4 regions of the Pradoshia eiseniae genome follow, and region 1 is predicted to be linked to each of the others. Evidence: predicted binding sites of a transcription regulator. Region 1 holds the regulator's gene; each other region holds the start of a gene.

Region 1 (3,194 bases):
CCTTTTGGCATGAAGATATTGCCTCCATCATGGGAAAGAGTGCCAGCGATGATTTTCAAAAGGGTGGACTTGCCGGCGCCATTACGGCCAACGAGAGCTATCCGATCCTTCGTTTGCACTTCAAGCTTTATACTGGACAAAATAGCTTCTGCACCATAATATTTGGATACATTATTAACTTGTAAAATAATCATGATTCTCACCTCAGGAAGTACTAGCTTAAGTGTATCTTACAAAGTCTGGGCACCGCAACTGAATAGGATATATGTGAATATTTACACAAAAGTTTCCGTGAAATCCATATATAATATAAAATAATGGTAAAGGGGGGAATGGTTTGAGTGATTTTACTCATTTCAACGAACAGGGAAGGGCGAAGATGGTCGATATTGTACATAAGCCTGAGACGGCCCGTACAGCAGTTGCGGAGTCAAGCATCCTAGTTAAAGAAGAAATTTATAAGAAAATCACCTCCGGGGAGATGGAGAAAGGTGACGTGCTGGCAGTAGCCCAAGTGGCTGGTATTATGGCAGCGAAGAAAACATCTGATATAATTCCTATGTGTCATCCAATTTCCCTTAAAGGAATAGACATTCGTTTCTTTTGGGAGGCTGAAAAAGAACAGAAGCGGCTGCGCATTCAGGTGTCTGTTAAGACGAAGGGAAGCACAGGCGTAGAAATGGAAGCCCTGACGGCTGCATCGGTTACAGCACTTACCATATATGATATGTGCAAGGCCATTGATAAAGGAATGGTTATTGGAGAAACATACTTAGTTAAAAAGACCGGCGGAGTATCCAGCCCGGATTTTCAAAAACAATTGGACGATTCATTATAAGGAACTCAACAAAAGTAAGGGAGAAGGGAAAGAAATGTTGCAGGAGAATACAAAAATACCACAAGCGACAGCAAAGCGTCTGCCGCTGTACTATCGATTTATACAAAATCTGCATGCATCAGGGAAACTCAGGGTATCATCAGCGGAGCTCAGTGAGGCTGTTAAGGTCGATTCTGCGACAATCCGCAGAGATTTTTCATATTTTGGAGCGCTTGGGAAGAAAGGATACGGCTATAACGTTAATTATTTGCTGTCTTTCTTTCGTAAGACCCTTGACCAGGATGAGCTCACCCAAGTGGCGCTCATTGGTGTCGGGAACTTAGGAACAGCCTTCCTTAACTATAATTTCATGAAGAATAATAATACGAAGATTGAAATGGCCTTTGACGTCTCACCTGAAAAGGTCGGCACCTTCATTGGAGATGTACCAATTTTTGATATGGATGCGCTTGAAAGCAAGCTTTCAAATTCCAACATCAAAGTGGCCATCTTGACAGTGCCATCGCATGCGGCCCAGCCAATAACGGATAGACTCGTTGCAGCGAACGTGAAAGCTATCCTGAACTTTACTCCGGCACGCTTAAGTGTCCCAGATGCTATCAGGGTGCATCATATTGATCTGGCTGTTGAATTACAATCGCTCGTTTACTTCTTAAAGCATTACCCGGCAGGCGGGACGGAAGAGCCTAAAGAAGCCAATAAAGCAGAAAAACTCGAAGGATAAACTTCGAGTTTTTTCTTTTATTTGTTTTTCGTTTGTTGCTCGTTATTCATTTCCTTGATTTTGCGGTGGATGCCGATGAAACGGATGCCAGAGCCGATATCAAGTGTAGCAAGGATGATCAGGAAGTAGGTGAAAAAATCCCATCCGCTCCTCGTTACGTTTTGGATGGCGAAAAAGACAAATACAGCCCCCAAAATGAAATAAGTCATAGCCATATACATTGGTGAACGTCTCATAATAAACCTCCGATAAAACTTTGTGCTTTCTCCAACTCTTTAATCAAATCACCAGAATTGGTGGAAATCAGAACTACTAATGTATTCATGCTAACGTGCGCAATGATAGGAACGATAATTCGGCCAGTTTTGACATACAGAAAGGCGAATGTGAAGCCCATAGCTGAATAAAGAAGAGTATGTTCAGGTTCTCCGTGCGCCAGAGAGAAGATAACCGAACTGACTAAGGCGCTAAGGAAGAATCCAAGCCGTCTATACAAAAGCGCTCCAAAGAGAATCTTCCGAAACACGATTTCCTCTAAAATTGGCCCAATGACAGAGGAAATCAGGATGACGACCGGGAACATATTAATTAGACGTAAAATATCCTGGGTGTTTTGGGACTCACCATTAATACCGAAAACCTGCTGTTCTATCGTACCAGCAACCGCTTGGGCAACAAAGGCAAGGAATATCCCGCCGATGGCCCAGGCAATTGAACCTCCAATCGGCATACGCTCCCATAAGTCCATTGATCTATTCATTGAATGCCGCTCATTTCGCAAAAAGTACAAGGTAATGAGCATGGCGATGGAAAAGCTGATGACAATCCAAGAAACGACCGAATAGATGGCTACTTGATCCTCGGCTACGAAGTTCGGCAAAATCCATCCCATCAGAGGAAGACCGATGATGCCCGATAGCTGCATGGCAATGTATGTAAGGACAATCAGCCAGTAATTATTCTTCAACGACAAAACTCCTTTAATGACAAGTATCTGAATCAAGCGGGCTTTGACTAAAGCCCAAAAGGAAAAAGCTACATCCTCATTCTACCCGTTTTTCCCCATTAGGTACAATGGCAAAACTTATCCCCCTTTTATACATAATCTTCCTGCAGCTAGGGTATACTAGCCAGGGTGTAGGCGGTGTAAAAACCTTATAAAATTTTCTAAAATTTTCGCTCATATCACTTGCAAATCAGATTGTCTTTATTTAATATATAAATTGTGTTAGCACTCACTATATACGAGTGCTAATAAAAATGGAGAGAATGTTAAGGAGGTAGTTTTACTTGTTAAAGCCACTAGGAGATCGCGTTGTGATTGAACTTGTCGCACAAGAGGAGAAAACTGCAAGCGGCATCGTGTTACCTGACACTGCCAAAGAAAAGCCATCTGAAGGCAAAATCGTAGCAGTAGGCACAGGCCGTGTCCTTGAGAATGGGGAGCGTGTAGGATTGGAAGTATCTGAAGGCGACCACATTATCTTCTCTAAATATGCAGGCACTGAAGTGAAATACGAAGGCAACGAATACTTAATTTTACGTGAAAGCGACATTCTGGCTGTAATCGGATAAGCAAATGTCGGTTAAAAAATATCATACTACAAAATTTTGAGGAGGTAATTTACGAAT
Region 2 (3,194 bases), on a different contig from region 1:
CCGTTTGGAACTCGCTAATCAAGGAGTATGCTTCTCCGTTTAATTGATCTGCTTTTGTATCATGTACATCTTGGGCTGTAAGACATTCCAGGAATGCCACTACCTGTGAGACAGCTTTTTCAATTTCCTCTGTCTTCTCAAGTATTCTGACAAGCTGTTCCATCTCTTGCTTTTCCTGAATCGGAGTGAAATTCTTCACTTCTTCCTTATATACGACTAATGCTTCTTTAATTTTCTCTAGTTTAGCTGCAAGCTCAGCTGATTGGGAACCGCCCGTAAATATTCCATCCAGATCCCATTTAAGTGAATAGCTCATACTATATCCTCCTCGTCTTTTCATAATTTTCAGTATACATCTTTTCAATGGTGTTGAATATCATTTTTAATTTTGCTGAACACCTTCACTCTCTTGTCAAAACGGCTATAGTTATTTTGCTGTAAAAATAGGGAAGAGAACAGGGAAGGTATTTTAAATATTTTTATTATTTGAAATTTTTTACAAATGAATTATAATAATGAAGTCGTAATGCAAGACTTAGAATGAGGAGAAATTTATGGATTCTATATTAGCCCAATCACAGATTTCCCTGTTAAACGCCATCGGAGAAAATATATTCATTTGTGACGAGAATCATCAAATCATCATGTTAAACGATTATTCCAGCCAGCTCATTAATAGACTGATGCCATATACCGGTCTTGCAAGCAAGGATGATTATCTGGGCAGGAACATATGCGAGTTTTCTCCTGAGGAAGACAAAGCACTTTTAAAGGCCTTTGCTGCAGATGTCTTCCCCTTTGAGGCGAAGGTCAGCCTTTTTCACAATATGACTGCTGAGATGACTATTCACAAGCAGCAGACCAGTACAGGGCCGTACATCTACATCATTACCTTGAAGGATATTACCGATTATGAGGAAGAGCTTCATAAGGGATATGTCCTTTTAGAGGAATTATACGCACCCGTTATCCAGACGATTCTTGATGATGTCATCCTCATGCCCATTACAGGAACCATGACAGGAAAACGATTGGACAAGATCAAGGAGATTGCCTTATTCGAAAGCGTAAAAAGACAGGCCTCCTATCTAATTATCGACTTCACCGGCATGACGGCTTTGGATGATAACAGTATAACCATGGAGCTTGAAACGATTACCCGTTCCTTAGAGCTAATTGGAACAACCATCATCTATTCCGGCCTTTCAGCAAAGTTTGTCAAACAGATCATTGAGCAAGGCACATCTATTCCGACAGAAACATTCGCCACCTTCCGTCAGGCAATTCGATATGCCTGCAAAAAGAATGGCTATAAATTGGTTCATATATAAAATAACCCAACAAAATGAACAAAATGCGAAGGCGAGGAATTATCAGCCTTCTTTTTTATGCATTTTATTCTAAATAAAATAATATCAATATAATTAATCAATCAAACCATCCTTTCTATCCACTCGTTTCACTCAAAATACCGCCCCGCTTCTTCTTCTAAGGATAAAGACCTTATATCCTTCTTCCCACCTTGTTACCACAAGGTCTATTGGCCGACAAATTTTAGACAAAAATTCATAATAAATACCTTTTATACACTCTAAGATACATTTGTGACAAATTTTCATCCTGTCACAAATTTACCATTATTTATCACTATACTTTGCTAGTAATTTTCGATATATCCGACTAAAATACAAGTAGATACCCAAGTTAATATATTTTCAATATAATAACTTGTTGATGTCTTTTCCATTTTTCACAATATACATAAGAAAAGCATGACTATTCCCTGCTATCGTAATCATTCCTTCATTTAGTTGCACTTTCTTTGAAGATATTGTGAACTTTTGAACAACTTGTTAATTATTTTTGAAAGGTGTGGATATTTTTATGGAAATACTTGATTTAGCCCGTTTCCAGTATGCAGCAACGACGATTTACCACTTCTTCTTTGTACCGCTTTCTATCGGTCTCGTCTTCTTAGTTGCGATTATGGAAACATTGTATTTCTTCAAGAAAAAAGAAATATACCTCGATATGGCTAAGTTCTGGGGGAATATCTTCCTCATCTCATTTGCGGTCGGTGTCGTAACGGGGATTATACAGGAATTCCAGTTTGGGATGAACTGGTCTGAGTATTCGAGATTCGTAGGAGATGTATTCGGTGTCCCTCTAGCCATTGAAGCTCTTTTGGCCTTCTTTATGGAGTCTACCTTTATCGGGATTTGGATGTTCGGCCGGAACCGTCTTCCAAAATGGGTTCATCTAATGTCTATCTGGCTCGTATCCATTGGCACAATGCTATCAGCCCTTTGGATTTTGGCAGCCAACTCATTTATGCAAGAGCCTGTCGGAATCGCGGTAGTCGACGGTAAAGCCACATTAGTCGATATTTGGGCTTTCTTAACAAATCCGCAATTGCTCGTTGAATTCCCTCATACTATTTTCGGAGCTTTCGCAACCGGCGCATTTGTTGTGGGGGGAATTAGCGCTTACAAGCTAATGAAGAAAAAAGATATTGAATTGTTCAAACGTTCCTTTACAATTGCAACGGTATTAGGTATGGTTGCCGGTCTTGGTATCGCTTTCACCGGTCACTGGCAAGCCCAGCATTTAGTATCCTCACAGCCCATGAAAATAGCTGCGAGTGAAGGATTATGGGAAGACTCCGGTGACCCGGCGAGCTGGTCCTTGATAGCTGATATCGATGAAGAGAATAAAACAAATAATTGGTCTGTTGAGATTCCTTATTTATTGAGCCTGCTCTCTTACAACAGCTTTAACGGATCTGTTGAAGGAATGAACACACTGCAGGAAAGATATACTGAATTATATGGCGAAGGTGATTATATCCCTCCTGTAGCGCCAGTCTATTGGAGTTTCCGCGTCATGACATTTGGCGGAGGCATTATGATTCTGCTATCTATGGTTGGCTTGTTCTTGCTTAAGAGAAAAACGATTATGGAAAACACATGGTATTTGAAACTCATGCTTGGCGCTATCAGCTTGCCATTTATCGCCAATACAGCTGGCTGGATCATGACGGAAATCGGGCGTCAGCCATGGACGGTAATGGGATTATTCACAACCGCCCAGTCTGTTTCACCGAATGTCACAGCGACTGATCTTTGGATTTCCATCATTGCCTTCCTTGGTGCTTATACAGTTCTAGCAATCGTATTGATTACCTTGATTGTGAA
Region 3 (3,194 bases), on a different contig from region 1:
AGTAAAGATAATAAGCCGGTTGAGAATCTAAAGGTCAGCCTAAAGAGTATGTCGAATGGAAAGGCTTCTTTGCCTCAGAAGACGAATGAGAAGGGAATCGTCCAGTGGACAGTCAGCCAAGGGGTGTATACGGTTGTCATCTATCTGAATGACCAGGTTATAAAAGAGAAAAATGTCGCAATCAATCAAAAGAAAAAGGTGACAATCCAATTGAATCTCGATATCTAGGGCAGGAAGCCGGAGCGAATAGGAAGCTCGGCTTTTTATTTTTGCTCAAATAAGAGAATCAGGATAAACCCAGGCAATGGTGTTTACTGGAAAATGAGTGTGGTAAAAGGTATAGAGTCGATATAAGGAGGTGAGATAATGGAACATCTTAAGGCTTTGCTCATTAAGTTTGTTATGCTGACAGCTGTCTTATGGATTGTGCTCACAGTAGCCTTTGGAGTTAGTTTGTTAAATACCTTGCTAGTGAGTGCGGTCCTAACAGCGGCTGCCTATGTATTAGGGGATTTATTGATATTCCGGAAGTCAGGGAAGGATCAGGAGCATCAGAAACGAAACTTGATTGCTACCTTTTCTGATATGGTCTTGGCATTTGCCGTCATTTGGTTAATGGGAGAAGCTTTATTCTCCAATGATACCAACATCCTATCAGCTTCCTTAATCTCCGCAATCCTTATTGCCGGGGGCGAATGGTACTTCCATAAATATATTGATAAGAATGTATTTTACGTTAAGGAATCAGGCGAATCAATCACTGGAAACGCTGATTATACGTCTTAAAGATAATGGCCCGTTTCATATGGAAGCGGGTTTTTATTTTGGATATTTTCTACATATGTTTCACATGAAAGACGAACTTAGGTTGGTTTGAGTCCTTAATAGGTATTGGTAATCACCATGAAATTAAGAGGAATCATATGGAGAGAGTGAACTCATTCGAAAGTCAGGTTGAATATGCCCAGCAGCATTTGGGGATGAACACACATATTTAGTATGGAGTGGAACAGCGATGTGCATTGTGTAGGCGTATTTTGTTGCGTGCTAGGTAAAATAGTGAATTAACGATAAATTAAGCTTAAGTGTATGGATATAAGTTTGTGTTAGGTCTAATGAAGTTTAAATATTAAAATAAATGGAAGAATTTTCTAAATATTCCGTTTACATTTAAAGAAGGATTTGCTATTTTATAGGAAGATGTATATGTAAATTATTTGAAATAATGAATTGGAGTGATGAATATTGTATGAATAAGCGAATAAGGTAAGCTGCAGAAATGACTATGCCCACTTCACTCGAAATCAAAATGTATCCCCTTTTAAAACATTCCTAGATTCCCAACTCACACTCAATGATATATAAATAGTTTTGGAAAAATATGAATAAGAAAAGTCACACCTGCTACAATTGTTCCGTCCATAATGGGACGACTTGTGCCAAATAAATAATGCAACAAGTAAATGGATTATTATAAATAGGAGGATGGACAATGTGTAATTCAAAAAAAGTGTACGTGTTAGATACTGGTACAATGAAAATGGATAAAAACTATATGATATCTATGCATAACCCGGCTAGCATTCATAACCCTAATCCCCCATCAGAGTTTGTTGAATTCCCTGTTTATGCAGTACTAATCGATCATCCTGAAGGGAAAATTCTATTTGATACAGGCTGTAATCCAGATGGCATGGGTAAAGAGGGAAGGTGGCCTGAGGGTGTGCAAAGTTTGTTTCCTGCCTTTCAAAGTGAAGAATGTTATTTAATTAACCGTTTGGAACAATTAAAAGTAAGCCCGAAAGATATTAAATATGTCGTGGCATCACATCTTCATCTTGACCATGCGGGTTGTTTGGAACTCTTTACTAATGCCGAAATTATTGTTCATGACTCCGAATTAACCAATGTTATGAAAGCGTTTGCAATCACCCGTGATATGGGTGCTTATATTTGGGGAGATGTAATGGCTTGGATTAAAAGTGAATTGCGCTGGCGCACAATAAAACCGAATGAAAAGGAAGTACCGCTTGTGGATGGCATCAAAATCATTAATTTTGGACCTGGTCATGCATATGGAATGCTCGGCCTTCACATTGACTTGCCTGGACATGGAAATGTGTTGATCGCTTCAGACGCATTGTATACATCAGAAAGCCTTGGACCACCAGTTAAACCACCAGGTATTTTATATGATTCAGTCGGTTACCATGCGACTGTCGAACGGATCAGAGAGTATGCAGCCAGGACTAATGCGGAAATTTGGTTTGGCCATGATGCAAATCAGTTTGAAACGATGATTAAATCTACGGATGGGTATTACGAATAAATACTTCAAATATGAATGACTTTGAGGGAGATAGAGGGAGGATGAACATTGAGACAAATCGGCACGTTAATCAGGGAGCATCACAATATTGATCAGTCAGCCAAGGCTATCGAAGTCATTAATCCCTATAATCAGGAGCTATTAGCTACTGTTTATAGCTCGTCTCCAGAGGAGGTAGAAGAAGCGGTCACGGTTGCGCATGAAATGTTTGAGCAAACCATGCGCCATATGCCAGCCCATGAACGCAGCAAAATACTGCGTCTCGCTGCTAGTTTGCTAGAAGAGCGAAGCGAAGAATTTGCCAAAGTGATTAGTGAAGAAGCGGGCAAACCCATTGTGGAAGCGAGAGGAGAGGTTTTTCGGGGGATTCAAGTCCTGCAGTTTTCGAGTGAGGCTGCAAAAAACTTAAATGGGGAACAAATTGTGATGGACAGCGCCATCGGTGGAGAGAACCAAATTGGCTTCTCTAAGCGTGTGCCATTAGGAGTTATTGCAGCCATCACCCCATTTAACTTCCCTTTGAACTTAGCTTTGCATAAAATTGCCCCTGCCATTGCCGTCGGTAATACGATCGTGCTGAAGCCGGCAGAGAAAACGCCCATCTCCTCTGTATTATTGCATGAGTTGCTGCTGGAAGCGGGGTTACCGGCAGGTGCTTTTAATATGGTGAATGGATATGGCTCTGATCTAGTTGAACCGCTTGTCACTCATCCAAAAGTGAAAAAGATGACGTTTACCGGAAGTGGAAAAGTCGGTTGGCATATTAATGCACTTGCCAAGAATAAGCCAGTAACGTTAGAGCTTGGTTCTAATGCCCCCAATATCATTTTTGATGATGCCAACATTGGAAATGCGGCCTCGTCAA
Region 4 (3,194 bases), on a different contig from region 1:
CTGTCCCTGAAGTCGTTGGAATAGCGACAAATTGCGCCTTCCCGCCCAATTCAGGGTATTTGAATGTACGTTTGCGAATATCTAAGAATTTTTGTTTGATACCGAAGAAGGTCGTTTCCGGCTGTTCATAGAAGAGCCACATACCTTTTGCAGCGTCCATTGCAGAACCTCCGCCGATTGCAATGATGACATCAGGCTGGAAGGCATGCATTAATTTTGCGCCTTTGAAGACCGTTTCATCACTTGGGTCTGGCTCAACATCAGCGAACATGTCTATTGCTTCAATGCCTTTGTTTTCTTGTAAGTATCTTTTCACGATATCAATATATCCAAGGCGGACCATGCCTTCATCTGTTACGATAAATGCACGTTTAATGCGCGGCATTTTTGCCAGGTATTGAGTGGAATATTTCTCAAAATACACTTTAGGCGGCAATTTAAACCATTGCATATTATTGCGGCGCTGCGTCATTTTCTTCACATTAATCAAGTGAGCCGCAGATACATTCTCTGATATAGAGTTATTTCCATAAGATCCGCAGCCCAGTGTCAGAGAAGGAATAAATCCGTTGTAAATATCGCCGATACCGCCTTGAGCAGATGGAGCATTGACCATGATGCGGCAGGCCTTCATTCGTTTTCCAAATTCCAATTGGACATCTTTATCTGTGCTGTGAATGACAGCAGAGTGTCCGAGACCACCTAGGTTTAACATATCCATACATGCTTTGTAGCCTTCTTCAGTGGTATTCACTCGGATGCAGGCAAGAACCGGGCTTAATTTTTCTCTTGAGAGCGGATAATCAGGACCTGCTCCTTCGAGCTCAGCAATTAAGATTTTTGTATCAGCAGGTACTTCAAAGCCTGCCATTGCGGCAATCTCAGTTGCAGGTTTACCGACAATATCAGGGTTCACGGCACATGTATCTTTATTGATAACTAGACTTTCAAGCTTTTTCAATTCAGCTTTATTAACGAAGTAGCAATTGTTGAGGATGAATTCATTCCTCACCTCATCATAGATTTCCGTATCAACGATGATGGCTTGCTCTGAGGCACAGATCATGCCATTATCAAATGTTTTGGAGAGGATGACGTCATTTACAGCACGCTTGACCTTCGCTGTTTTCTCAATGTAGCAAGGGACGTTACCAGGACCAACGCCAAGAGCAGGTTTCCCAGTGGAATAGGCAGATTTGACCATGCCAGATCCCCCCGTAGCTAATACAAGTGCAACATCCTTATGGTTCATCAATTGCTTGGTGGCTTCAATAGAAGGCTTTTCAATCCATTGAATGCAGCCTTCTGGAGCTCCTGCTTTGACTGCGGCCTCATAAAGGACCTCTGCTGCCCGCTTAGAGGATTCTTGTGCAGAAGGATGGAAGGCAAAAATAATCGGGTTGCGTGTCTTGATGGAAATCAATGCCTTAAACATAGTCGTAGAAGTCGGATTTGTCACTGGTGTAACACCTGCTACAATTCCAATCGGCTCCGCAATCTCCACAATGCCTGCCTGCTCATCTTCACCGATGACTCCAGCTGTTTTGTTATATTTAATGCTATGCCAAATGTATTCAGTGGCAAATATGTTTTTCGTGCATTTATCTTCGTAGACTCCGCGGCCTGTTTCCTCGACTGCCAATTTCGCTAACGGCATATGCTGATCAAGACCTGCAATGGACATTTGGTGCACAATTTCATCAATTGTCTCTTGGTCAAAGGTTTCAAGGACATGTAAAGCTTCTTTTCCTTTAGCCACTAAACCATCAATCATTCCGGATACGGATAGAACTTCCTCAATCTCTTTTTCTTTGATAGACATGTATATTTCCTCCCTATGGATATTCATAAGGGTCTTATATTGTCCCTCATGGTCATTTATTGTCCCTATTAGGATAAAAATAATAACTTATCTGATACTTATATTTTATCTGAAAAATTTTATATTGTCTTTGGCAATTTTGTGAAACTTGTAACAATTCAACAAAAAGACGTCCCTTTCTTTTCTCATTAACAGGCATAAATGTTAAAATTAGTGTGGAATATCATATTTCCACTTAAGACTATGTACTGAAGGGAGATAACTATGTATAAAAAAGCATTACTCTCCATTCCGCTTATATTCTCACTAGCGGCATGTTCCTCAGATGAAGAAACTAACGATACAGCTAATGTAACTGAAGAAGAGAGAATTTACCAAAATAATTGTGCTTCATGTCATGGAAAAACACTGGAAGGCTATGCTGGTCCGGAACTTGTGAACATTGGCAATAAAATGAGCAAGGATGAAATCCTGGAGACCATCAATAAGGGTGCTAACGGCATGCCAGCTGGCATTATTAAAGGTGAAGAAGCTGAAAAAGTAGCCGAATGGCTTTCAGCTAAAAAGTGATACAGGCGGAGAAATTCCGTCTTTTTTTAGAATTGAGATATATTCCATATAGGTTAATTTGTCCCTCTGGACCTTAATTGCCAAATTCATCTCATGCATTAATCCTCTAAAGCAAAAATCATAAAAATATCCATCCTGTTCGCAGAATGGATACAACCATACACTTCATCTTATTTTACACGAATCTTGTCACCGACTATAATCTTATAATCATCGTCTAGCCCATTCCAATTCTTGATCTGACTGATTGTACTTCCATATTTTTTACTCAATGAATAAACGGTATCTCCATAAACAACAATATGGTAGACTGCCGTGTTTTTCTTTGTTAAAGCGAAACTCTTAGCAATCCCATTTACATGTCCACGGGCTATTGCTTCTATAAATGAAGCTGACTTTAATTTCGTCGCGTCCCTGCTATTATCAATAAATCCATTTTCGGTTAATAATGCTGGCATATTCGATTCACGCAGCACATGGAAATTGGCTGTCTTTTCACCTCTGTCTTTGAAATTGACTAATTTCATAATCTCTGAATGGATATTTGATTGATAGACCTTGGTTACTCCGCCTATACCTGGATAAATATAGTCTTCATACCCTTCTCCACCACCTGCATTAATATGAATGGATAGAAAGTAATCTGCTCCCCAAGCATTAGCTGAGCTTGTCCGTTCAGTTAACGTCAGGTAGGTGTCATCTGTTCGACTCATTTTAACCGTAGCATTATTATATTCCGACAATAATAGATTCTTTATACGAGTAGCAATTTCTAATGTGAGCTCTTTTTCCTTCAGTCCAT

The links. Region 1 encodes Rex, which represses fermentation and respiration genes when NADH is low (regulators of the CRP and FNR family bind a similar motif). Its sites were predicted from a motif close to TTGTGAAATATTTCACAA; they were not measured.
Region 2: CYL18_RS01655 (cytochrome ubiquinol oxidase subunit I) is a predicted target of Rex. The motif match lies at 1,832-1,849, and genes of this name have one in related genera.
Region 3: ahlS (AhlS family quorum-quenching N-acyl homoserine lactonase) is a predicted target of Rex. The motif match lies at 1,207-1,224, and genes of this name have one in related genera.
Region 4: adhE (bifunctional acetaldehyde-CoA/alcohol dehydrogenase) is a predicted target of Rex. The motif match lies at 1,962-1,979, and genes of this name have one in related genera.

What each region holds. Positions count from the first base shown of each region.
Region 1 is NZ_PKOZ01000014.1:5,593-8,786, forward strand. It holds gene CYL18_RS16050 (ABC-F family ATP-binding cassette domain-containing protein) at 1-194, opposite strand, end outside; gene moaC (cyclic pyranopterin monophosphate synthase MoaC) at 338-838, shown strand; gene CYL18_RS16060 (redox-sensing transcriptional repressor Rex) at 873-1,562, shown strand; gene CYL18_RS16065 (YdiK family protein) at 1,580-1,798, opposite strand; gene CYL18_RS16070 (CPBP family intramembrane glutamic endopeptidase) at 1,795-2,529, opposite strand; gene groES (co-chaperone GroES) at 2,853-3,137, shown strand; gene groL (chaperonin GroEL) at 3,193-3,194, shown strand, end outside.
Region 2 is NZ_PKOZ01000001.1:334,864-338,057, reverse strand. It holds gene CYL18_RS01665 (M3 family oligoendopeptidase) at 1-316, opposite strand, end outside; gene CYL18_RS01660 (hypothetical protein) at 555-1,331, shown strand; gene CYL18_RS01655 (cytochrome ubiquinol oxidase subunit I) at 1,885-3,194, shown strand, end outside.
Region 3 is NZ_PKOZ01000010.1:84,246-87,439, reverse strand. It holds gene CYL18_RS14625 (hypothetical protein) at 1-228, shown strand, start outside; gene CYL18_RS14620 (YndM family protein) at 367-786, shown strand; gene ahlS (AhlS family quorum-quenching N-acyl homoserine lactonase) at 1,493-2,329, shown strand; gene CYL18_RS14610 (aldehyde dehydrogenase family protein) at 2,387-3,194, shown strand, end outside.
Region 4 is NZ_PKOZ01000005.1:114,220-117,413, forward strand. It holds gene adhE (bifunctional acetaldehyde-CoA/alcohol dehydrogenase) at 1-1,822, opposite strand, end outside; gene CYL18_RS10535 (c-type cytochrome) at 2,087-2,392, shown strand; gene CYL18_RS10540 (N-acetylmuramoyl-L-alanine amidase) at 2,563-3,194, opposite strand, start outside.